DNA from 3 places in the Pseudomonas sp. GW821-FHT02H06 genome. Region 1 is predicted to be linked to each of the others. Evidence: predicted binding sites of a transcription regulator. Region 1 holds the regulator's gene; each other region holds the start of a gene.
What was found. Region 1 encodes sigma-54, which starts transcription at its own class of promoters, with help from an activator protein. Its sites were predicted from a motif close to ANTGGCATNNANNTTGCTNT; they were not measured.
Positions count from the first base shown of each region.

Region 2: a site for sigma-54 is predicted at 2,711-2,730, ahead of AC07VF_RS17370 (circularly permuted type 2 ATP-grasp protein). Genes of this name have one in related genera too.
Region 3: a site for sigma-54 is predicted at 5,607-5,626, ahead of AC07VF_RS13035 (CmpA/NrtA family ABC transporter substrate-binding protein). Genes of this name have one in related genera too.

Region 1 is NZ_JBWKVD010000007.1:201,449-209,391, reverse strand. It holds gene kdsC (3-deoxy-manno-octulosonate-8-phosphatase KdsC) at 1-69, shown strand, start outside; gene lptC (LPS export ABC transporter periplasmic protein LptC) at 80-652, shown strand; gene lptA (lipopolysaccharide transport periplasmic protein LptA) at 639-1,181, shown strand; gene lptB (LPS export ABC transporter ATP-binding protein) at 1,181-1,906, shown strand; gene AC07VF_RS14170 (RNA polymerase factor sigma-54) at 2,095-3,588, shown strand; gene hpf (ribosome hibernation-promoting factor, HPF/YfiA family) at 3,665-3,973, shown strand; gene ptsN (PTS IIA-like nitrogen regulatory protein PtsN) at 3,986-4,450, shown strand; gene rapZ (RNase adapter RapZ) at 4,453-5,310, shown strand; gene AC07VF_RS14150 (HPr family phosphocarrier protein) at 5,327-5,599, shown strand; gene AC07VF_RS14145 (sensor domain-containing diguanylate cyclase) at 5,644-7,173, shown strand; gene AC07VF_RS14140 (PA2169 family four-helix-bundle protein) at 7,216-7,689, opposite strand; gene AC07VF_RS14135 (DUF3820 family protein) at 7,922-7,943, shown strand, end outside.
Region 2 is NZ_JBWKVD010000010.1:108,226-116,168, forward strand. It holds gene AC07VF_RS17355 (LTA synthase family protein) at 1-1,311, shown strand, start outside; gene AC07VF_RS17360 (hypothetical protein) at 1,480-1,716, shown strand; gene AC07VF_RS17365 (ribonuclease E inhibitor RraB) at 1,966-2,304, shown strand; gene AC07VF_RS17370 (circularly permuted type 2 ATP-grasp protein) at 2,764-4,173, shown strand; gene AC07VF_RS17375 (alpha-E domain-containing protein) at 4,186-5,145, shown strand; gene AC07VF_RS17380 (transglutaminase family protein) at 5,142-5,996, shown strand; gene AC07VF_RS17385 (acetyl-CoA C-acetyltransferase) at 6,802-7,943, shown strand, end outside.
Region 3 is NZ_JBWKVD010000006.1:264,825-272,767, reverse strand. It holds gene AC07VF_RS13055 (OmpA family protein) at 1-260, shown strand, start outside; gene AC07VF_RS13050 (bifunctional protein-serine/threonine kinase/phosphatase) at 423-2,075, opposite strand; gene AC07VF_RS13045 (nitrate/nitrite transporter) at 2,127-3,338, opposite strand; gene AC07VF_RS13040 (ANTAR domain-containing response regulator) at 3,662-4,237, opposite strand; gene AC07VF_RS13035 (CmpA/NrtA family ABC transporter substrate-binding protein) at 4,250-5,458, opposite strand; gene AC07VF_RS13030 (quinone-dependent dihydroorotate dehydrogenase) at 5,732-6,763, shown strand; gene rmf (ribosome modulation factor) at 6,911-7,126, opposite strand; gene rlmKL (bifunctional 23S rRNA (guanine(2069)-N(7))-methyltransferase RlmK/23S rRNA (guanine(2445)-N(2))-methyltransferase RlmL) at 7,698-7,943, shown strand, end outside.

The sequences.
Region 1 (7,943 bases):
CGCGAATTCTGCGAGTTGATCCTGAAGGCTCAGGGCAACCTCGAAGCGGCTCACGCCGCCTACCTATAGAAGTGCATTTATGCTGAGCAAAAAGTTTCGAACGTTTCTGCTGTTCGGTGTGCTGGCACTGCTGCTGGCAGCGGTCGGCTACTGGAACATCAGTCCGGAAAGTTTCCTCGATCAACCCAAGGCTGCCGTGGATGAGAGCGCCGTCGATTACTACGCGACCAACGCCCACAGCATTCAGTACCTGCCCGACGGGACCATGCAGTACGACATGACCGCGGACAAGGTAGAGCACTTGAAAGCCACCGACGTCACCCTGATGACCACGCCGGTGCTGCAGATGTATCGAGGTTCTACCTTCCCGTGGCACGTACAGAGCGTTCGCGCCGAAGTGTCGCCGGGGGGCGATCACGTCGAGCTGATCGACTCGGTGCGCATCAACCGCACCGACGAAAAAGACCGCACCACCATCATCACCAGCAGCCGCATGACTGTATTCCCGCAGAAGCAATATGCGGAGACTGCCCAACCCGTTAGAATCGACGGCCTTGGCGGTGTAACGACCGGCACGGGTATGAAAGCGTATCTGAAAGAAAGCAGGATGAACCTGCTATCCAACGTAAGAGGACAGTATGAGGCTCGTTAAAACCCTTCCTTTTTTGCTCGGCCTGGGCGCAGCACTGGGAAGCGCGAGCGCCTGGTCTCTGCCGACGGATCGCGATCAACCCATCCACATCCAGTCGGATGACGCGCAGCTGGACGACAAGCAAGGCATCGCCACCTACAAAGGCAATGTCATCATCACCCAGGGCACGATGAAGATCACCGGCAACACCGTGACCATCACCCGTACACCGCAAGGCGACGTGGACGTGTTCACGTCCGTGGGCAACCTGGCCTACTACGAGCAGAAGCCATCGGTGGACAAGCCGATCGTTCAGGCCTGGGGCGTCACTATCCAGTACTTCGCGGCCCAGAACCGCATCGTGCTGATCGACAAGGCCAAAGTGGTCAACGACGGCAACACGTCCGAAGGCGAGAAAATCGTCTATGACACCGTCAAGCAGGTCGTGAACGCCGGTCGTGCCAATGGCACCAAGGTCACCGCACCACGCCCTCGTATCGACATGGTCATCCAGCCGAAAAAGAAAACCGACCAGCAGAAGGCCCAGTAATGGCGACGCTGAAAGCCCAGCACCTGGCCAAGGCCTATAAAAGCCGCCAGGTCGTACGTGACGTCAGCCTGTCCATCGAGAGCGGCCAGATCGTCGGCCTGCTTGGCCCCAACGGCGCCGGCAAGACCACCTGTTTCTACATGATCGTCGGCCTGGTTCAAGCGGATCAGGGTCGCGTCCTGATCGACGACCAGGACGTCAGCCATCAGCCGATGCACGGCCGTGCACGCGCCGGTATTGGCTACCTGCCACAAGAAGCGTCGATCTTCCGCAAGCTCTCCGTCTCGGACAACATCATGGCGATCCTGGAGACCCGCAAGGAGCTCGATCGCGCTGCCCGCCGCAAGGAGCTGGAAAGCCTGCTGCAGGAATTCCACATCACCCACATTCGCGACAACCTGGGCATGAGCCTGTCGGGCGGTGAACGTCGCCGTGTGGAAATCGCACGCGCCCTCGCCACTTCGCCGAAATTCATTCTCCTCGACGAACCCTTCGCCGGTGTTGACCCTATTTCCGTAGGCGACATCAAGCAGATCATTCACCACCTCAAGGCCAAAGGGATCGGCGTGCTGATCACCGACCACAACGTGCGTGAGACGCTGGATATCTGCGAAACCGCTTACATCGTCAACGATGGACAGCTGATTGCCGAAGGCGACGCCGAATCCATCCTGGCCAACCAGTTGGTCAAGGAAGTGTATCTGGGTCACGAGTTCCGCCTGTAACCGCAGTGATGACATGAGGTTGTGCGGTTCCCGCAATGTGCGCCATCGCCAACCTCGTTTTTTAATTGTCATCACACTCTAGGCAAACCCTCCAGCTTCAGGCATATAATTTGCTTAAGTTGGCGCCCTCGGCGCCCTGCTAGTAAATGGCGCGCAGTGCGCCGGCGAATAAGGTGTTAAGCCCTGCCATGAAACCTTCGCTAGTCTTGAGAATGGGCCAGCAGCTGACGATGACACCTCAGCTGCAACAGGCAATCCGCTTGCTTCAGTTGTCGACGCTGGATCTCCAACAGGAAATTCAGGAGGCGCTGGAGTCGAACCCGATGCTGGAACGGCAGGAGGAAGGCGACGATTTCGACAACGCCGACCCCTTGGCGGATAACGTAGAGCAAAAGCCCAACGCTGATGTTCAGGAACCCACCTACCAGGAATCGGCGCCTACCGTCGACAATCTGGAGGACGGCGACTGGAACGAGCGCATTCCCAACGAGCTGCCCGTCGACACTGCGTGGGAAGACGTCTATCAGACCAGCGCCAGCAGCCTGCCCAGCAACGACGATGACGAGTGGGATTTCACCACCCGCACCTCCGTTGGCGAGAGCCTGCAAAGCCACCTGCTGTGGCAACTCAACCTGGCGCCAATGTCGGACACCGATCGCCTGATCGCCGTGACGCTGATCGACTGCATCAACAATCAGGGCTACCTCGACGAAACACTCGAAGAAATGCTCGACGCCTTCGACCCTGAGCTCGATATCGAGCTGGACGAAATCGAAGCCGTTCTGCACCGCATTCAGCAGTTCGAGCCTGCCGGCATCGGCGCTCGCAACCTGAGTGAATGCCTGCTGCTGCAGCTTCGCCAGCTGCCCGCCAAAACCAAGTGGCTGGCGGAAGCGCAGAAGCTGGTCAGTGACTACATCGATCTGCTCGGCAGCCGCGACTACGCGCAACTGATGCGCCGCATGAAGCTCAAGGAAGACGACCTGCGTCAGGTCATCGAACTGGTCCAGAGCCTCAATCCGCGCCCCGGCTCGCAGATCGAGTCCAGCGAAGCCGAATACGTCGTGCCTGACGTCATCGTGCGCAAGGACAACGAGCGCTGGCTGGTGGAGCTGAACCAGGAATCCGTGCCGCGCCTGCGGGTCAATCCGCAGTACGCCGGTTTTGTGCGTCGCGCCGATACCAGTGCCGACAACACATTCATGCGCAATCAGCTGCAGGAAGCTCGCTGGTTCATCAAGAGCCTGCAGAGCCGCAACGAGACGCTGATGAAGGTGGCCACGCAAATCGTCGAACACCAGCGAGGCTTCCTCGAGTACGGTGACGAAGCCATGAAGCCCCTCGTTCTGCATGACATCGCTGAAGCGGTCGGCATGCACGAATCGACGATCTCCCGGGTGACCACGCAGAAGTTCATGCACACCCCGCGCGGGATCTACGAACTCAAATATTTCTTTTCCAGCCACGTCAGCACCTCCGAAGGCGGCGAATGCTCGTCCACGGCGATTCGCGCGATCATCAAAAAACTGGTCGCTGCGGAAAATCAGAAAAAGCCGTTGAGTGACAGCAAGATCGCTGGTTTACTGGAAGCACAAGGCATTCAAGTGGCCCGTCGCACAGTCGCCAAGTACCGCGAATCCCTTGGGATTTCGCCGTCCAGCGAACGCAAGCGACTGATGTAAAGGTCACACGTCAAAGCGTTCCAGTGGCAGGCATTACGCCTGCCTCTTAATGCACTGGCAACGAAGGAGAAGCTGTATGCAAGTCAACATCAGTGGACACCAGCTGGAAGTGACTGAACCTCTGCGTACCTACATCGGCGAGAAACTCGCCCGATTGGAACGCCACTTTGACAAGATCACGAATGTGCAGGTCACCATGGAGGTCGAGAAGCTCAAGCAGAAAATCGAAGCCACCTTGCACGTTCCTGGCGCTGAAGTGGTTGCCAACGCCGAACACGACGACATGTACGCAGCCATTGACCTGCTTGCCGACAAGCTTGACCGCCAACTCAAAAAACATAAGGAAAAACAGCAAAGTCTGCTGCAAGGCGCGACTGCTCGCTGACACTCCCCACCCATGATCCGACTTGAAAATATCCTGACCCCTGGCCGTTCACTCGTGAACGTGCCAGGCGGCAGCAAAAAAGCCGTACTCCAGAACATCGCCAAAATGATCGGCACGCAAGTGCCTGATCTGGATGAGCAGGTCGTGTTTGACAGCCTCATTGCCCGTGAAAAGCTCGGCTCTACCGGGTTCGGTAATGGCATCGCCATTCCCCACTGCCGCCTGAAGGGCTGCTCAACGCCTGTCAGCGCCGTACTGCATCTCGAGAAACCCATCGATTTCGACGCCATCGACGGCGCACCGGTTGACCTGCTGTTTGTGTTGCTGGTCCCGGAAGCGGCTACCGATGCTCACCTTGAATTGCTGCGCCAGATCGCCAGCATGCTCGACCGTGATGATGTGCGTAAGCGCCTGCGCGGTGCCAAAACCGACGAAGAGCTCTACAGCGTCGTGCTCGACGTCCAGAACGGTCACTGATCATGCGGATGATCATCGTCAGCGGCCGCTCCGGCTCCGGCAAGAGCACGGCCCTCGATGTCCTTGAAGACAGCGGTTTCTACTGCGTCGACAATCTGCCCGCCGGCCTGCTTCCAGAGCTGGCGGAGCGCGCGCTGATCAACACCGAACTGGCTGAGCCCCTGCTGGCGGTCTCGATCGACGCGCGCAATCTGCCCAGTCACCTGACGCGATTCCCGCGCATGCTCGCCGAAGTTCGGGCCCGGCACATCCAGTGCGACGTGCTGTTTCTCGACGCCGATGAAGCCACCCTGCTAAAGCGCTTTTCAGAGACCCGCCGTCGTCACCCGCTGAGCACGGCAACCCGCTCGCTGGCCGAAGCGATTCGTGACGAAAAAACCCTGCTCGGTCCGATCATCGACTTGGCTGATCTGACGGTCGACACCACGCACCTGAATCTCTACCAGCTGCGCGACATTCTCAAACTGCGCCTGCTGAACAAACCCGAGCCGGGCACTGCCTTCCTCATCGAATCCTTCGGCTTCAAGCGCGGCATGCCCGTGGACGCCGACCTGGTGTTCGACGTGCGCTGCCTGCCGAACCCGTACTGGAAGCCCGAGCTGCGCGAGCAGTCCGGCCTCGACAAGCCGGTTGCCGATTACCTCGCGGCTCAACCGGACGTCGAAGAAATGTTCCAGGACATCTTTTCGTACCTCAATAAGTGGTTGCCGCGCTTCGCCGCCAGCAACCGCGCCTACGTTACTATTGCCATTGGCTGCACCGGCGGACACCACCGCTCCGTCTACCTGACCGAACGTCTGGGTCAGGTGCTGCAGCAATCGCTCAAGAATGTTCAGGTCCGCCACCGCGACCTAAGCTGAAAGGACCTCCATCGCGATGCCCGCTCTAGAAATCACCATCATCAACAAGCTGGGTCTGCACGCCCGGGCCGCCGCCAAATTCGTGGGCGTCGCCGGCAAGTACCCTTGCCAGATCAGGGTCGGTCGCACGCCGGAGACGATGGTCGACGGCAAAAGCATTATGGCCGTCATGATGCTCGCGGCCGGCAAGGGCACCCTGATTCACTTGGCCACCGAAGGTGAAGAAGCCGATGCCGCGCTGGCGGGACTGGTCGAACTGATCAATAACAAGTTCGACGAAGGCGAATAAGCCTTACCGCTGCCCGACGCGTCCATTACCGTCAGAGATGAGCGATGCCACTGACAGCCATGCCTCCATTAGCGCGAGGGGTCAGATCAAGGTCCGAGAAGATGCTGATGCTGGGGAGCACCCTGGCGGTGGCAGCCATCTTAGCCATCGTGACTTCGTTGCTGTTTCGGGAGCTGGGCACGGCCAACGAAGCCGCCGTGCGCTCCGCAAACAACGTGGTGCAGTTGATCGACGCAGATGTGCAGCGTAACGCCGAGCTGTACGACACCTCACTTCAGGGCCTGATCACTGCATGGCGACGACCCGACGTGATGACGATCTCGCCGGAGTTACGGCAACTGGTGCTCTTCGACCGGGCCACGGCGGCGCCCTTTAAGGGCGATGTGGTGCTGCTGGATGAAACCGGGCGCATCGTCGCCGACTCCACCTCGCTGACGCCTCGGCTGGACAACTTTTCCGACCGGCCGGGCTTTCAGAAACACCGGGACAGCGGTTCGCTGGCGCTGGTGGTCGACGGGCCCTTCCTGTCACGCTGGGGCTTCAAGGACCTGTGCATCAGTTTCAGTCGCCGCCTCCCCTCCGACAACGGCCAGTTCGTCGGCATTGCCAGTGCATCAATGCGCCTGTCGTACTTCGATCAACTGTTTCGCACCCTGGACATCGGCCCCACGAGCACCGTCAACCTGCTCAGCGCGGATGGCGTGATGCTGGCCCGGCAACCCGATGACAACAACCGGACCTTCATCGGCCAGAACTTCAGCATGCGGCCCAACTTCAAACGCATTCTGAGAGAGGTAAACGGCAGCTTTGCGGCGGTGTCCGAGCTCGACGGCGCACAGCGGCTTTACACCTTCTCACGGGTTGGAGACTTGCCATTGATCGTCGTGGTCGCTCAATCGCGGGACGATGTCTACGCCGTGTGGAAACGCAACGCGTTGCTGGTGGCGGGCGCCACAGGTTTGCTGTGCATCGGGATTCTCTGGCTGTCGTGGCTATTGGGCCGCCAGCTGCGCCTGCGCCAGAACGCCGAACGCGAGCTGGCCGCGCTGGCGTCAACGGACGGGCTGACCGGTCTGGCCAATCGGCGCAGGCTGGACCAAGTGCTCAAGCAGGAGTGGGCTCGCGGAATGCGTTCGGGAAGGCCCCTAGCGTTGCTGATGATCGACGTGGACCACTTCAAGGCGTTCAATGACCGGCACGGGCATCATGGCGGCGACGTCGCCTTGCGCAGCGTTGCCCAGACACTGGCCGCCAGTATCCGCAGGCCCGGTGACCTGGCCGCGCGTTACGGCGGTGAGGAATTCATGGTGGTGCTTCCGGAAACCGACAAGGCAGGTGCCTGTGTCATTGCAGACAAGCTGCGCCTGGCGATTGAAGCGCTGCCGGCGTTCGCTGACGACACAGCGCCCATCACTGTCAGCATCGGTGTCGCCACGCATCTGCCGGTAAACCATGACGTGCCCGAGCTGCTGTTTCAGGCCGCGGACCGGGCCCTGTACCGCGCCAAGAAAAATGGCAGGAATTGCGTGGAATTCGAACCTTATGTCGCGCCCTCCACCGAACTGCAGGCATAAAAAAACGCCAGACTGGCTGGCATTTTTTCGAGCGGCTACAAATTACTTGTTGGCAGCACGAACGGTGTCACGCAGGGCTTTGACCTTGTCGTGGTTCGCTTGCACGCCCTGCAGCTGACGCTGGATCAGGGTGGTGACGTTGACTGGGAGGTTCTTCTCAGTCGCTTCCTGTGCGGCCTTTTTGTAAGCCTTCAGCGCGTGATCTTCACCACTTTCGACTTCATTCAGGACTGCTTCGTCGTTCTTGCCACTCAAAGCGCTTTTCAGGTTGACCCAAAGACGGTGTGCGCCGCCAGCAATGCTGGAGGAGTCTTCTGGATCGCCGCCCAGTGCACGCACTTCAGCCTGCAGCTCGGCAACGGAAGTCTTGCAGCCAGAAGAACGGGAAAGCAGGTAAGCCTTGATTTCCGGGTTCTTGGCGTCTTCAGCAGCAGTGTGAAAACCTTTCTCACCGTCAATGCTGGTTTCGATCAAGTCATTCAGAATAGAGATGGCTTCTTTGTTGATATCCGACATTTTGCGGTTCCTTTCTGGCAGGTTTATCAAAGGTCTTGTTAACGAAACACTCGATAGAGGGGATATTGCACTGTGCATGCCAGCTTTAGCTGATAAATAAAATCTATATTTTTCAATTAGTTAACAATATCAAGCGACAGTTGCGCCGCGCTTTATGCATGATCTGTGTGTTTGAGCAATTGCAGAATGCACGTATCGTTCAAGTTCACTCGAACGGATAAACGGTTATTGGATGAATCCAGAGAAATTGAAAT
Region 2 (7,943 bases), on a different contig from region 1:
GACCGCGACAACATCTGGAAAGCGACCCTGCCTGTGGCTGAAGCCCAGCAGACGGTCCGCGACATGCTGCTGACCGCCAACGACAAGCTGATCGATCCTGAGAAAGCCGCTGTCCGTCGTGATTTCACACCGCCGGCGGCCAACACGCTGCCGATCAAGAATGTCGTTGTGATCCTGATGGAAAGCTTCGCCGGCCATTCGGTGGGTGCGCTGGGTGACGAATCGAACATCACGCCTTACTTCGACAAACTGTCCCAGGAAGGTCTGCTGTTTGATCGCTTCTTCTCCAACGGTACGCACACCCATCAGGGCATGTTCGCCACTATGGCGTGCTTCCCGAACCTGCCGGGCTTTGAATACCTGATGCAGACACCGGAAGGCAGCCACAAGCTGTCGGGTCTGCCGCAGCTGCTCAGCGCGCGCAAGTACGACGACGTGTACGTCTACAACGGTGACTTCGCCTGGGACAACCAGTCAGGCTTCTTCAGCAACCAGGGCATGACCAACTTCATTGGCCGCAACGACTTCGTCAACCCGGTGTTCTCGGACCCGACCTGGGGCGTGTCCGATCAGGACATGTTCGACCGTGGCGCCGAGGAGCTGAAAGCCCGCGAGGCCAAAGGCAAGCCGTTCTATGCCTTGCTGCAAACCCTGTCCAACCACACGCCGTACGCACTGCCGGCCAATCTGCCGGTCGAGCGCGTCACCGGGCATGGCACGCTGGATGAACACCTCACCGCCATGCGTTATTCGGACTGGGCGCTGGGTCAGTTCTTCGAGAAGGCCAAGAAAGAGCCGTACTACAAGGACACGCTGTTTGTGGTCGTCGGTGACCACGGCTTCGGCAACAACGAGCAGATCACCGAGATGGACCTGGGCCGCTTCAACGTGCCGATGCTGATGATCGCCCCGGGCCTGCAGGACAAGTTCGGCAAGCGCAGCAGCATCGTCGGTACGCAGATTGACATCGTGCCGACCATCATGGGCCGCCTGGGTGGCGACACCGTGCACCAGTGCTGGGGCCGCGACCTGCTCAATTTGCCGGCGGGAGACGAGGGCTTTGGCGTAATCAAGCCATCGGGCAGCGAGCAGACCGTGGCGCTGGTCACCGGCAACCGGATCCTGATCGAACCCAAGGAAATGGAGCCGAAGGTCTACAGCTACGAGTTGGGCACCAAGCCCCATGCCGAGCTGATGCCGGATGCGCCGGACGTCGCCGAGTTGCGCAAGAAGCTCGACAGCTTCCTGCAGACCGCGACCAAGAGCCTGCTGGACAACACGGCAGGGGTCAAAGACGCCAAGCCACAATGACCGCAGCCTGATGAAAACGCCCCGAGACCGGGGCGTTTTTTTTGCCTGCGAATCCATGGCTTCAGGCTGCCAACGTCAGCTGTGCGCTGACGATTCGGGTTGAACGTCGTTGCGCTGCAAGGGTCAAGATCATCAGGCCGTTGTCAGGCCTTTACTGAGGAGACATTGATGAAAGTGTGGACTATTTCGTTTCTGGACAAAGACGGTGTGCAGCAAACCCTCGATCTTGAATCCGATCACCGTCCCAGTGAAGAAGAGGCTGCGCAGCAACTCCGTCCGATCCTGTTTCCGGTCGCCAGTGATCTTGATCTGAACGACCTCGACGGTCGCACTGCCGAGCCCACCGTGAAGACACTCAAAGAGCAGAACGCGGTACAGATCATCTCCATCATCGAGGCTTCGTAAGAAGCCTGTATTTCCCGCCATCCTGCCAATTGGCAACGCACTGGCAATGGGCGTACTCTGCGAGCGAGGTCGGTGATGCATCTACCCGAGTCCGCTCGCGTACGTATGCCCGTTTTGTAAAACGCACCGGCCTTGTCAGCGACATGCTTGAGTCCCGGGCGGCAGATGACCTGCCGCTACACGCCTCGCCATCGAGGGGTGTTTCGGGATAGTTGAAACTCTATCTATCGTTGCATAGGAGGACGTTTCATGAGCACAGCCTATCAAGAAGACATCAGCAGCCATGTTCTGCGCTGCATGAAAGAAGGCGGTTTCGACTTCGCACGCATTCACCCCATCGAGTTCTATGCCACCTTTCCGGATGAGGACCGGGCGCGTCAGGCTGCGGAAAAATTTCGTGGCGAGTCAGTGAATGTCCAGCTCAATGCACTGGAAGACGGTGCTTGGCACCTGGAACTGAGCAAGTTGATGTACGCAACCTACGACGGGATAGGCGACTTCGAGCAGGATTTCCAGACGGCGATTTTCGGTCTGGACGGAGAGGTTGAAGGCTGGGGCGTCAAACAGGAGCTCAAGCGCCTTCATTGAGCGGGTTTGATCAACAGCGATGCGCCGAAGCGAGGCGCCGATCGTTGAAAATTGTCTCCCGCCTTCACGACCAAGTGTGGAGCGGGAGATGCACCGAGCTGAATCACAGGCAAAAAAAAGCCGCTCTCTTGGGAGCGGCGGAAAGGGAATATCGGGTGGCGTTGCCAATAAGGTTTTGAGCCAATCGCCTTGTGTGATCCGGCGGGTTGGTCTGCGGTATGGGGCGATTATGCTCAGCCCCTGAATCGCACGGAAATGAACTGTCGCTATGCCAGCGATAGATTTTCAGAGTGAACGACGCTTCGCCATGAAGCGTTGGTGAACGGGTTAGGGCGCATCGTGCACAGGAACGGTGCGGACGCTCCGGCTGTTTAATTCAACCCATTGATATTAAAGCGTTTATGCCGATGGCACGGGCCTTGCGAAGGCTCTGGTGTCCATGGTGACAAGGAGTACGGCATGATCCGCACCTTTTATGACGAGATGTACGATGCGGGCGGCATAGTTCGTCCGCATTATCGGGAATTCGCCCGCTGGTTGGGTGAAGCGCCGCCTGAGTTGCTCGCTCAGCGTCGGCGTGAGGCCGATTTATTGTTTCATCGCGCCGGGATCACATTCACGCTGTACGGCGACGAGCAGGGCACCGAGCGGCTGATCCCCTTCGACACCATTCCGCGGAGCATTCCGGCCAGCGAATGGCGGGTGGTGGAGCGCGGCTGCATTCAGCGCGTCAAGGCGCTGAACATGTTTCTCGCTGACCTCTATCACGATCAGCGCATCATCAAGGCCGGGATCATTCCTGCCGAACAGGTCCTTGCCAACGAGCAATACCAGTTGGCGATGCAGGGCCTGAATCTGCATCGCGACCTGTATTCGCACATCTCCGGCGTCGACCTGGTGCGTGACGGCGACGGCACGTATTACGTGCTCGAAGACAACCTGCGCACGCCAAGCGGCGTGAGCTACATGCTCGAAGACCGCAAGATGATGATGCGGCTGTTCCCCGAACTGTTTGCCGCGCAACGCATTGCGCCGATCGATCACTACCCGAACCTGTTGCTGGACACCCTGAAGAGCTCTAGCCCGCTGGATAACCCCAGCGTCGTCGTGCTGACCCCCGGGCGCTTCAACAGCGCGTTTTTCGAGCACGCGTTTCTGGCCCGGGAAATGGGTGTCGAGCTGGTGGAAGGCGCTGACCTGTTCGTGCGCGATGACCGCGTGTTCATGCGCACCACCGACGGCCCGAAAGCGGTCGACGTGATTTACCGCCGGCTCGACGACGCGTTTCTCGATCCGCTGGCGTTCAATCCGGATTCGATGCTCGGCGTGCCGGGCCTGCTGGCGGCGTACCGGTCGGGCAATGTGGTGCTGGCCAATGCCATTGGCACCGGCGTGGCGGACGACAAGTCGGTCTACCCCTTCGTCACCGACATGATCCGTTTTTACCTCGACGAAGAACCGATCCTCAAAAACGTGCCGACCTGGCAGTGCCGCAAGCCCGAAGAGCTGTCCCACGTGCTCGCCAATCTGGGCGATCTGGTGGTCAAGGAAACCCAGGGCTCCGGCGGTTACGGCATGCTCGTGGGCCCCGCAGCCACCGCCGCCGAAATCGAGTCGTTCCGGGCGCGGCTCAAAGCCAAGCCCCACGCGTATATCGCGCAACCGACCTTGTGTCTGTCGACCTGTCCGACCTTCGTCGAGAACGGCATCGCCCCGCGCCACATCGACCTCCGCCCGTTCGTCCTGGCTGGCCGCGAAACCCGTGTAGTGCCCGGTGGTCTCACGCGTGTTGCCCTGCGCGAAGGCTCGCTGGTGGTGAACTCGTCGCAGGGTGGCGGAACCAAGGACACCTGGGTGGTCGAGGATTAAGGATGCCTGCCAATGCTAAGTAGAACTGCCTCGGATTTATATTGGATGTCGCGGTACCTGGAGCGCGCCGAGAACCTCGCGCGGATGCTCGACGTCAGTTACTCGCTGTCGCTGATGCCCCAGGACGGACGCGGGGATGGCCTCAATGAAATCGCCATGCCCCTGCTGATCACCGGAACCCTGGACGATTACCTGGAGCGCCACGGCGACCTGCATGCCGAGCGCTTGCTGCACTTTTTCGCGCTGGACGCCGAGAACCCTGCGAGCATCTTCAGTTGCCTGGGCGCGGCGCGGGCCAGTGCCCATGCGGTGCGTGGGCGCATTACTGCGGACATGTGGGAAAACATCAACGCCACGTATCTTGAAATTCGCGGCATCGCCGAGCAGGGTTTGAGCCGCTACGGCATGAGCCGTTTCTGTGAGTGGGTCAAGGAGCGTTCGCACCTGTTCCGCGGCGCGACTTACGGCACCATCATGCGCAACGACGCGTTCCGTTTTATTCGTCTGGGGACGTTCATCGAGCGCGCCGACAACACCCTGCGCATGCTCGATGCGCGCTATGAAATGCTCGAATTGCGCGGCCCGTCCGCCAACGCGGCGGCAGACAGTTCCGCCGCTGGCTACTATCAATGGAGTGCGCTGTTGCGCGCATTGTCGTCCTTCGAGGCGTACACAGAGGTTTATCGCGATGCACCGGGTGCCCGTCAGGTCGCCGAATTGCTGCTGTTGCGTGCGGACATTCCGCGCTCATTGCGCGCGTGCCTTGAGGAGCTGGACATCATTCTCGCCAGTCTGCCGGGGGCCAATGGCCGTCCCGCCCAGCGTCTGGCCGCCGAGCTGGACGCTCGCCTGCGCTACACCGGCATCGACGAGATCCTCGATGAAGGCCTGCATGAGTGGTTGAACGAATTCATTCCACTTCTGGCCCAACTGGGAAGCGTCATTCACACTTCTTACCTGGAGGCTGCATGAGACTCTCAATTAGCCACGAGACCACCTATCACTACGACGATCAGGTCCGCGCCAGCATCCAGTATTTGCGTCTGACCCCCCACGACAGCGAGCGCCAGCAGGTGTTGAGCTGGCAGTTGGCATTGCCGCGCCCGGTGCGTGCGCAGATCGATCCGTTCGGCAATATTCTCCACGTGCTGACCCTGGACGAACCCCACGAAGCCATCGTCATCGGTGCGCGCGGCCAGGTCGAGATCGACGAGAAGCGCGAGGCGGAACACGAGACTCAGTCGTCGCTGCCGTTTCTGCGCTTCACCCGCCTGACCGAGGCTGACGAAGCGATTCGCGCCTTTGCCATCGCGCAGACCCACAAGCGCACCGACCGCACCGCGCTGATCGATATGATGCACGCGCTCAACGAGCACATCACCTATACGCCAGGCTCGACCGCCGTCGATACCAGCGCCGCCCAAGCGTTCGCCAGCCGTGTTGGCGTCTGTCAGGATCACACCCACGCGTTTCTGGCCTGCGCCCGCAGTCTCGGGGTGCCGGCGCGCTATGTGTCGGGTTATCTCTACAGTGACAGCAGCGAACACCTGTCCAGCCATGCGTGGGCAGAAGCGTGGATTGACGACGCGTGGTACAGCTTTGACGTGACCAATCAGTTGGCGATCCCGGAACGGCATCTGAAGCTGGCGGTTGGCCTGGATTACCTGGACGCCTGCCCGGTGCGCGGCATGCGCCGTGGCGGTGGTTGCGAGCAGATGCACGCCAAGGTGGTCGTGTCGCCCTCATCGCCGATTGCTGTTCCGGCCGCTGCGAAGAAAAAGCCCGTCCCGGCGCCGATGATTCAGGTGCAACGCCAGGGTTGATCAGTCCCTAGCGGTCGGGCGTTCAGCTCGGCCGCCTTCCCACCCCTTGCGCGCTATTCAGTGCGCTAGGCAGCCACTCCCCCCGCCACAGAAAAAGCCGACACTCCGCAACACAACGACCTGATACCCATACGACCGCCGCTCACCTTGTATGAGACAGGGAATCAGGTGACGCCGTCTCAGGATGCTGCACGTGCCGAGCGCGGGCTGCTCAGCCAAACAACCGAGTCATGTTCGGCAAGATCAGCAGCAGCGTAGTGGCGAAAACGATAAGTCCGGCCTGACGTATTTTCGAGCGCTTGAACTTGAACTTGAACATGGTAAATGCCTTTTCTTGTTATTCCTGAGCGACAGAAACCCATGGGCTTTGGCCGAGACCAAGACGGGGGTTGGCAAAGGTGAGGCAAAAGAGCAGGTGCCCCGATCAGCAGATCGTGGACGGCGGGCGCTGGGTGAATCGATTTTGTTATGGCGCCACTGCTACTGACTTAACCTTAGAGCCCGCGTGCTGTGCGGTTTAGATCATTGAGGATTATCCAGTCCAATTCTTATAACTTCGTTAGGATTGGCGAATAGCCATCGCTCAGATATTCGCCTGCTAGACACCTGCGACCAAAACTGCCTGCTTTCAATAGCCCGCTACCGTTCGTCCGAGTCCGAAACTTCTCACAACCAGCTACCCTGTCAATCGATCCGGCGAAAGAGCGCGCTCTGTGATATCGCTTGTGATAGACAGTGCTCCCATGACAGTTCGACTATCGGCCGGACATATAAGAAGACAGATCATCGGTTTAGCGAGGACAGCATGACCGAAGCGTTTATTTACGATGCCTTGCGCACGCCGCGGGGCAGGGGCAAGCCGGATGGCGCGTTGTACAGCGTCAAACCGGTGGATCTGGTGGCAGGGCTGTTGAAAGAACTGCAAGTGCGCAATCACCTCGACACCCACCACGTCGATGACATTGTGCTGGGCTGCGTTACGCCCATCGGCGATCAGGGGGCCGACATCGCCAAAACCGCAGCGCTGGTCGCCGATTGGGCCGTCAGCGTGGCCGGGGTTCAGATCAACCGGTTCTGCGCATCGGGGCTTGAAGCGGTGAATCTGGGAGCGATGAAGCTCCGTTCCGGGTTCGAGGATCTGGTGGTGGTCGGCGGGGTCGAGTCGATGTCGCGCGTGCCGATGGGCAGTGACGGCGGCGCCTGGGTACTTGATCCGCACACCAACCTGCACACCCACTTCACGCCTCAGGGGATCGGCGCCGATCTGATCGCCACCCTCGAAGGCTTCAGCCGCGATGACGTGGACCTGTTCGCCGTGCAATCCCAGCACAAGGCGGCGCTGGCCCGGGAGCGGGGTGCGTTTCGCCGTTCGCTGGTGCCGGTCAGGGACCAGATCGGCCTGCTTTTGCTCGACCATGACGAGTTCATCCGCCCCGACACCACACTGGAGGCGCTGGGCAACCTGCGCCCGAGTTTCGAGGCCATCGGCAAAATGGGCTATGACGCCACGGCGCTGCGGGTCTACAGCCATGTCGAACGCATCGAGCATGTGCACACGCCGGGCAACAGCTCCGGCATCGTTGATGGCGCCGCGTTGATGCTGCTCGGCACCGCGCAAAAAGGTCAGGCGCTGGGCCTGCGGCCTCGGGCGCGCATCGTGGTCACGGCGGTGACCAGCACCGATCCGACCATCATGCTCACAGGACCCGCGCCCGCCACGCGCAAAGCCCTGGCGCGGGCGGGGCTGACCATTGATGACATCGACCTGTTCGAGGTCAACGAAGCCTTCGCCTCGGTGGTGCTCAAGTTCATCAAGGACATGGGTGTCGACCCCGACAAGGTCAACGTCAACGGCGGCTCGATTGCCCTCGGCCACCCGCTGGGCGCCACGGGTTGCATCATTCTCGGCACGCTGCTCGACGAGCTGGAAGCCCGGCAGTTGCGTTA
Region 3 (7,943 bases), on a different contig from region 1:
TCATGAAGCAGTACCCACAAACCACCACCACTGTTGAAGGTCACACTGACTCCGTCGGTCCTGACGCTTACAACCAGAAGCTGTCCGAGCGTCGTGCAAACGCCGTTAAGCAAGTTCTGGTTAACCAGTACGGTGTTGGCGCTAACCGCGTAAACTCGGTTGGCTACGGTGAAACCCGCCCAGTTGCTGACAACGCAACTGACGCTGGCCGCGCTGTAAACCGTCGCGTAGAAGCACAAGTAGAAGCCCAAGCTAAGTAATTAGCCTCGCTTCACGAAAAACCCGGCTCCGGCCGGGTTTTTCTTTGCCTGCGATTTAACCTCCTCTCGTCCCCATTCATTCCCGGTCTGATCGTCTAAGCGAATAGACAGAGATGAACCTGGATCCATCTAAGCAGATGCCCTTGAACGACTAAGTCCAGACTAGCGTTTGAGCAGCAAACCCCACAAAACCAGATTGATCAGCAGCGACATCAGCGCAACTGCGCGCCAAACCTTGAGCGGCTCGCGCTCCAGCAGTGGGACAGTGCGTTTATCCAGCGGCGAAAGTTCGCCCTGTTGAAAATGCACGAGCCAGTGCTCCGCAGTCTCGAAACGCTTCAGCGGATCAGCCAGCAGCGCGCGTTGCAGATGCTGCTCTAGCCACTCCGGGACATCCGGTCGGTAACGACTAACCGACAGCGGTTTGCCAAAGCGGCGGCGCTGGAAGGGCTCGATCTCGCCGTAGGGGTAATGACCGGTCAGCAGGAAATACAGCGTGACGCTGGCGGCATACAGGTCGAAACCCGGGCAGGGTTCTGCGCCTTCGAAGACTTCAGGCGCCATGAAGCTGGGTGTACCAGGCACGTCGCCGTCTTGATCCACTGACAGACCCGGGCTGTAGGCGAGCCCGAAATCCAGGAGGCGCAAACCTCCCGCCTGCTCGAGCAGCAGATTTTCCGGCTTGATGTCGCGGTGAATGATGTTGCGCCGGTGCAGCAGACCAACGGCAGCGATCAACTCCCTCGCCAGACTCAGCCACGGCGACAGCGCCATCGGCCCTTCCTGCTCAAAGATCTCAGCCAGGGTCTGCCCGGGGTACTCGCGCATGACGTAGTACAAATGCTGGCGCTGTCCGAGTGGGTGCAGCTCGGGAAAGAAGCGACCCGCGACGCGACGCAGGAACCATTCTTCGAGCAACAAGGCCTCTGCCGCGCCGGCCTCGTTAACCCGTGAGGGCGGCAGCGTCTTCAGTAGCCACGGTTGCTGTTGGCTGTCGCGTACGCGGTAGAGCAGGGACTGTCGCGAGTCGCTCAAGCGCGTTTCGACCTGCCAGCCTTCGAACGTCTGGTCTGCTTTGAGAAGGGGCGGGGCAGGCCATTGCTGCAGTTGCAGCAGCGTTTCACCCAAGCTGTCCGAGCCCAACTGATCCACCTGGATCAGCAAGGCGCTGGCATTATCGGCGCTGCCCGAAAGATGCGCGGCGTTGACCAGCGTTCGGACAGCTGTGTCCAGATCTGCCTGTTCGTTGAGGATCGAGCCGATTCGGTCATCGCCCAGCGTTGCCCACACGCCGTCGCTGACCAGCAGCAAGCGCTCGCCGGGCCGCAGTTCGCCGTCCAGGTAATCCATGACCACGTATTGATCCAGACCCAGCGCGCGTTTCAGCACGTGCTGCATGTCTGTCTGTTCCCAGACGTGGTCCTGGCTGATTCGCTGCAGCAGCCCTGAGTGCCAGCGGTACACACGACAGTCGCCGACATGGGCGAGGGTGAATCGTCGCCCACGCAGGACCAGCGCACTGAGGGTGGTCAACAAGCCGTTGGCCAGCAGCCAGCGGTTCTGTGCCAGCAGCAGGCGGTCAAGGGCCTGGGCGACGCTCCAGGTTTCCGGCGTCGCGTAGTAGTGCATTGCCAGCGCTTGCAGCGTGGCCCGGGAGGCCAGACCGCCATCGGCGCATTGGCTGACGCCATCGGCAAGGGCGAACAGATAGCCTTTGCTGGCCGCGAGCGCCGGAGCAGGAGTGACCACGCGAAGGGCGTCCTGATTCTCCGCCCGCGGCCCGGTGGCGCTGAATTCGGCGACGCGCAGTTGCAAACCGGTCGCAGTGGGCGTGACCGGCGTCAGCCCCGGATTGACGCTCACGGCCTAGACACGGGCGGCGGTGACCGCGGCCGAGCCCCAAGTGGTTCTCCAGCGACGCTTGACGTTCATCAGGCCGAACCAGGCCAGCACGCCAAGGAATGCGAACAGCCACAGGCCCAGTTGGTACTCGCCAGTGTTCTGCTTGATCGCGCCAAGCCCGGCGGCGAGCAGGAAGCCACCGATGCCGCCGGCCATGCCGATCAGGCCGGTCATCACGCCGATCTCCTTGCGAAAGCGTTGCGGCACCAGCTGGAACACCGCGCCGTTACCGGCACCGAGGCCGAGCATGGCCGCGACGAACAGCGCCAGTGCGGCCCATGAGCTGGGCAGGTTAAACCCGACGGCGGCGATGCAGATGGCGGCGACGGCGTACATGCCCGACAGCGTGCGAATCCCGCCGAAGCGATCGGCAAGGGCGCCGCCCAGTGGCCGCATCATGCTGCCGCCGAAGACGCAGGCGGCGGTGTAGTAACCCGCCGTCACCGGACTCAAGCCGTATTGATCGTTGAAGTAGCCGGGCAGGGCGCTGGCCAGGCCGATGAAGCCGCCGAAGGTCACGCTATAAAAGAACATGAACCACCAGCTGTCGCGGTCGCCCAGGGCTTTGAAATAGTCAGCCATGGATTTGGCTTTGGGGCGTTCCGGGGCGTTTTTCGCCATGAGCGAGAACGCGATGAGGGTCAGCAGCAATGGCGCGACGGCAAAGCCGAACACGTTGTTCCAGCCAAAGCTGGCGGCGAGGACGGGCGCGATCAGTGCGGCGAACACAGTGCCGGAGTTGCCGGCGCCGGCGATGCCCATGGCTTTGCCCTGATGCTGCGGCGGGTACCACTGGGAGGCCAGCGGCAGGGCCACGGCGAATGAGGCGCCCGCCATGCCAAGGAATACGCCGAGCAGCAGCGCCTGTTCATAGCTGTGAATGCCCAGTTGCCAGGCGCCCAGCAGCGCGGTGATGACGATGACCTGGCCGATGATCCCGGCAGTTTTTGGCGACAACTGATCGGCCAGCATGCCCATGATGAAGCGCAGCACCGCACCCGCGAGAATCGGCGTGGCGACCATCAGGCCCCGCTGCTGGGTGGTCAGGTGCAGGTCGGCGGCAATCTGCACGGCCATCGGGCCGAGCAGGTACCAGACCATGAAGCTCAGGTCGAAATACAGGAACGCTGCGAACAGTGTCGGTTTATGGCCGGCTTTCCAGAAACTCGTGTTCATCTACCACCTCATCTGCAGGGATTCGTGTTCGGTGGAGATGTCGCTCGCACCGCTACGGGTCAGGTCATGCAGGCGAAGCACCAGACCGGCACTCCACCCGCCCCGATGTGTTCAGGGCAAAAACGAAAAAACGCCGCAGCCCTGTGCGCTTTCGCGAAGGGGTGCGACGTCTTTGTCGTGAGTGGGCAACCGCCGTTGGCTACCTGTGATGTGTAGCTAGCAATACATGGGCCAAATGTGCGCCGCGAGCTGCGGGCTGGAGAGACGGGCTGGATGAAACCGTCTGGATCGAACAAGCACGCGCGGCTCGGATAAGGAAAAGCTCAGCCCAGCAATTCACTCATGGCAATGATTTGTTCCGCCACCTGAATCAGTTTCTGCTGCCGGCTCATGGCCTGGCGTCGCATCAGGGTGTAGGCCTCTTCTTCGTTGCACTGCTTCATCTTCATCAACAACCCTTTGGCCGTTTCGATGCGCTTGCGTTCGGCCAGTTGCTGGTCGCGGGCATGCAGTTGCGCGCGCAGGTCCTGATCGCTTTCGAAGCGGGCCATGGCCACGTCCAGAATCGGCTGCAGGCGCTGCGCGTGAATGCCTTCGACGATGTAGGCGCTGACCCCGGACTTGATCGCCTGGCGCATCACGACCGGGTCGTGCTCGTCGGTGAACATCACGATGGGGCGCGGCAGATCGCGGGTCACCAGCACCACTTGCTCCAGCACATCACGGCCCGGCGATTCGGTGTCGATGAGGATCACGTCCGGGCGCACGGCCTGAACCCGGGCGGGCAGGTCGATGATCAGCCCGGATTCGTCGATCACCTCGAAGCCGGCCTCGGTCAGCGCCGCTTTCAGGCGACCGACCTTCTTGGGGGTGTCATTGATCAGCAGGATTCGCAGCATCTTGGCGTCTCCTCAGCGATCAGCATGAACGAGGGCGGCATCGGCCAGCGCGTGCAGCTTGAAGCTGCGGGCGTAACGCGCCGGGTCGCTGCCGTCCCAGATTTTGCCGTCGATCAACTGGCTGCTGCGCATCGGCGACGGCGGGACGGCGATGCCCAGTGCGTCGGCGGCCTTGCGGTACAGGCCGAGCTGCTGGACGCTGCGGGCGATGCCGAGATAATCCGGGTCTTCGCGCAGCAATCCCCAGCGGCGGAACTGGGTCATGAACCACATGCCGTCGGACAGCCAGGGCATGTTCACCTGACCGTCTCCATGGAAGCGGATCGCGTGGTGGTCGTGCCATCGGTTGCCGAGCCCGTCGTCGTACTCGCCCAGCAGCCGGGATACGATGGCGCCCACAGGTGCATTCACGTACTCGGCGGCGCTGAGCAGCTGCGCGGTGCTGCGCCGGTTGTCGGTGCTCTCTTCGATGAAACGGCTGGCTTCAAGCACCGCCATCACCAGCGCCCGCGCCGTGTTTGGGTACTGCTCGGCGAATTCCAGGCTGCACCCCAACACCTTTTCCGGGTGATCCGGCCAGATGGCCTGGGAGGTCGCCAGGGTGAAACCCAGGTTCTGCTGAACCGCGCTGGCACCCCACGGCTCACCGACGCAAAAGCCGTCGATGCGCCCGGCCTGCAAGTGCTCGACCATCTGCGGCGGTGGCACCACCACGCTGTCGACGTCGCGCAACGGATGAATGCCCTGGCTCGCGAGCCAGTAATACAGCCACAACGCATGATTGCCGGTGGGGAAGGTTTGGGCGAAGGTCAGTTTTGAGTCGCATTGGTGCGTGCGCCGATCGAGTGCCTCAGGAGTGGTCACGCCGGCATCCTGCAGCGCCCTCGACAGGTTGATGCTCTGGCCGTTCTGGTTCAGCCCCATCAGCACGGCCATGTTTTTTGCCGGCCCGGCCAGCCCCAGTTGCACGGCATAGACCAGACCGTAAAGGCTGTGGGCGGCGTGAAGTTCGCCGCTGACCAGTTTGTCGCGCAGGTTGGCCCACGATGTCTGGCGGTGCAGGTTGATGTGCAGGCCATAGGGCTGAGCGAAGCCCTGGGTCGCGGCGACGATCAGTGAGGCGCTGTCGGTCAGCGCCATGAAGCCGAGGTCGACACTGATCAGTTCCGGTGCATCGCTGCCGTTGACCCAGGCCAGCGAGGGGGTAAGCGTTTCAGTCATGGTTGCCATTCCGCGCGGAGGCCGACGCGCTGGTCAGCGCTGCCGATCGTCCAAAAAAAACGCCGCCTCGCCCCGATTGAACTGGGGCGCCAGCGACGTCGTTGTCCTGTGGCTCGCTCCGCCATTGGATCGAGTCGATACAGGACGCCAAGCAAGCCATATGCCAGCGGGAGCCGAGGTTGTAAGCAAAGTTCTCGACATGCCTCGCGCTTCGCCCGCACCGGCGTTTATAATCCGCCGCTGATCCCAGCCGCAATCGAGCCGCCCCCGCCCATGTATAACCTGGCCCGCCAGTTACTGTTCAAACTCTCCCCGGAAACCTCCCACGATCTGTCCATTGACCTGATCGGAGCGGGCGGGCGTCTGGGGCTCAACGGCCTGTTCAACAAGGCGCCGATGCAGTTGCCGGTGACCGTCATGGGCCTGCGCTTCCCCAACCCGGTCGGGCTGGCGGCAGGGCTGGACAAGAACGGCGCGGCCATCGACGGCTTCGCCCAACTGGGCTTCGGTTTCGTCGAGATCGGCACCGTCACGCCGCGCCCGCAGCCGGGCAATCCAAAACCGCGCGTATTCCGTCTGCCCCACGCCCAGGCGATCATCAACCGCATGGGCTTCAACAACCTGGGCGTCGACCATCTGGTGAGCCGGGTGCAGGCCGCGCAGTACAACGGCGTGCTGGGCATCAACATCGGCAAGAACGTCGACACGCCGGTCGAGCGCGCCGTGGATGACTACCTCATCTGCCTGGACAAGGTGTACGCCCACGCCAGTTACATCACCGTCAACGTCAGCTCGCCCAACACGCCGGGACTGCGCAGCCTGCAATTCGGCGATTCGCTCAAGCAACTGCTCGGAGCCCTGCGGGTGCGTCAGGAAGCGCTGACGCTGATCCACGGCAAGCGCGTGCCGCTGGCGATCAAGATTGCCCCGGACATGAGCGACGAAGAGACCGTGCTGGTGGCCAGCGCGTTACTGGAATCGGGGATGGACGCGGTGATCGCGACCAACACCACCCTCAGCCGCAAGGGCGTCGAGGGCTTGCCCCACGGTGACGAAGCGGGCGGGCTTTCGGGCGCGCCGGTGCGCGAGCAGAGCACGCACATCGTCAAGGTGCTGGCGGGTGAGTTGGGTGGGCGCTTGCCGATCATTGCCGCTGGCGGCATCACCGAAGGCAGGCACGCAGCCGAGAAGATCGCGGCGGGGGCGAGTCTGGTGCAGATTTATTCGGGCTTTATCTATAAAGGGCCGGCGCTGATTCGCGAGTCGGTGGACGCGATCGCAGCGATGACTCACCAAGCGGTCTGATCACTAACGGCGTAAACGAAAAGAGGGGTTCCGACTGGAACCCCTCTTGGGCTTTAGCCCGCCGCCCGGGTGGGGCGTGCGTGGTCATGATGAAGCGATCAGGAATGTCGAAGAAGCTTTAGGTCAGGCTGTAACGTGAGGGTGGCGTCAGCCGACCGCGTGAAGTTCGTTGAGTCTGTGAATGCCCGCAGTGCCGGTCATACCGTCCCAGTTGTCGCCGCGTCCTTCTCGCCAGCCATTGATCCAGGCTTGACGCACTGACGGTAGAGTAAATGGGCAAAGCTCACGGGATTTACCGGATACGCCGTACTGGTATCCGCGCGAAAATGCTCTTTCCATCGGATCACGCTTAAGTCTTCTCATAGGGTGTTGCCCTCGTTTGTTGACTGTAATGTCCCTGGAGACCTCAGGTTGAGGTCCGGCAGAAAATCCTCTGCCGTTAGCAGCCCGCTGCCGGCGTCGCGGGCTTGCGGCCACCGCCGTTGCGGCGATGACCTTGGGTGATTTCTAACCAATGAGGGATACGCTGTGAATGATCGTTTTGTCATAAGAACGTAACCATTCCGGCATTACGACCATAAGCGCTGACGCGTTTCAGCGCAGTTTTGTAAGAGCGCCCCCTTGAACCGGGGCTTTCACGTGGCAGTGCAAGTGTTTCGCAATTGAGAGTGCTGGCCGTTTGCGGTCAGTGGAAAAACGACGAAGGGTCGGCGATGTGACTTTTTATTGCAGCCACCGTCGTGCTGAATAGTGGTTTTTTAACATCAAAACGTCGGCGTTGATGCGTTGGCGGACCGTCGCACTCGAAATGTATCGGTGCGAGGGACAGGCACAAACTGTGTGCCGCGCAGGCGTCCTCCTTGAAAGGCGTCTGTTGGAATCGGGCCGGACAATGCGTTGTCCGGCCGCTATGGCCTTAGGCTCTGGAATACTCATGTCGGACCGTTACGAACTTTTCCTCACCTGCCCAAAAGGCCTCGAAGGCTTGCTGGCGGAGGAAGCCACCGCCCTCGGTCTCGAGGAAACCCGCGAACACACTTCCGCCATCCGCGGCACCGCCGACATGGAGACCGCCTACCGGCTGTGCTTGTGGTCGCGTCTGGCCAACCGGGTGCTGCTGGTGCTCAAGCGTTTCCCGATGAAAGATGCCGAGGACCTCTACCACGGCGTGCATGACATC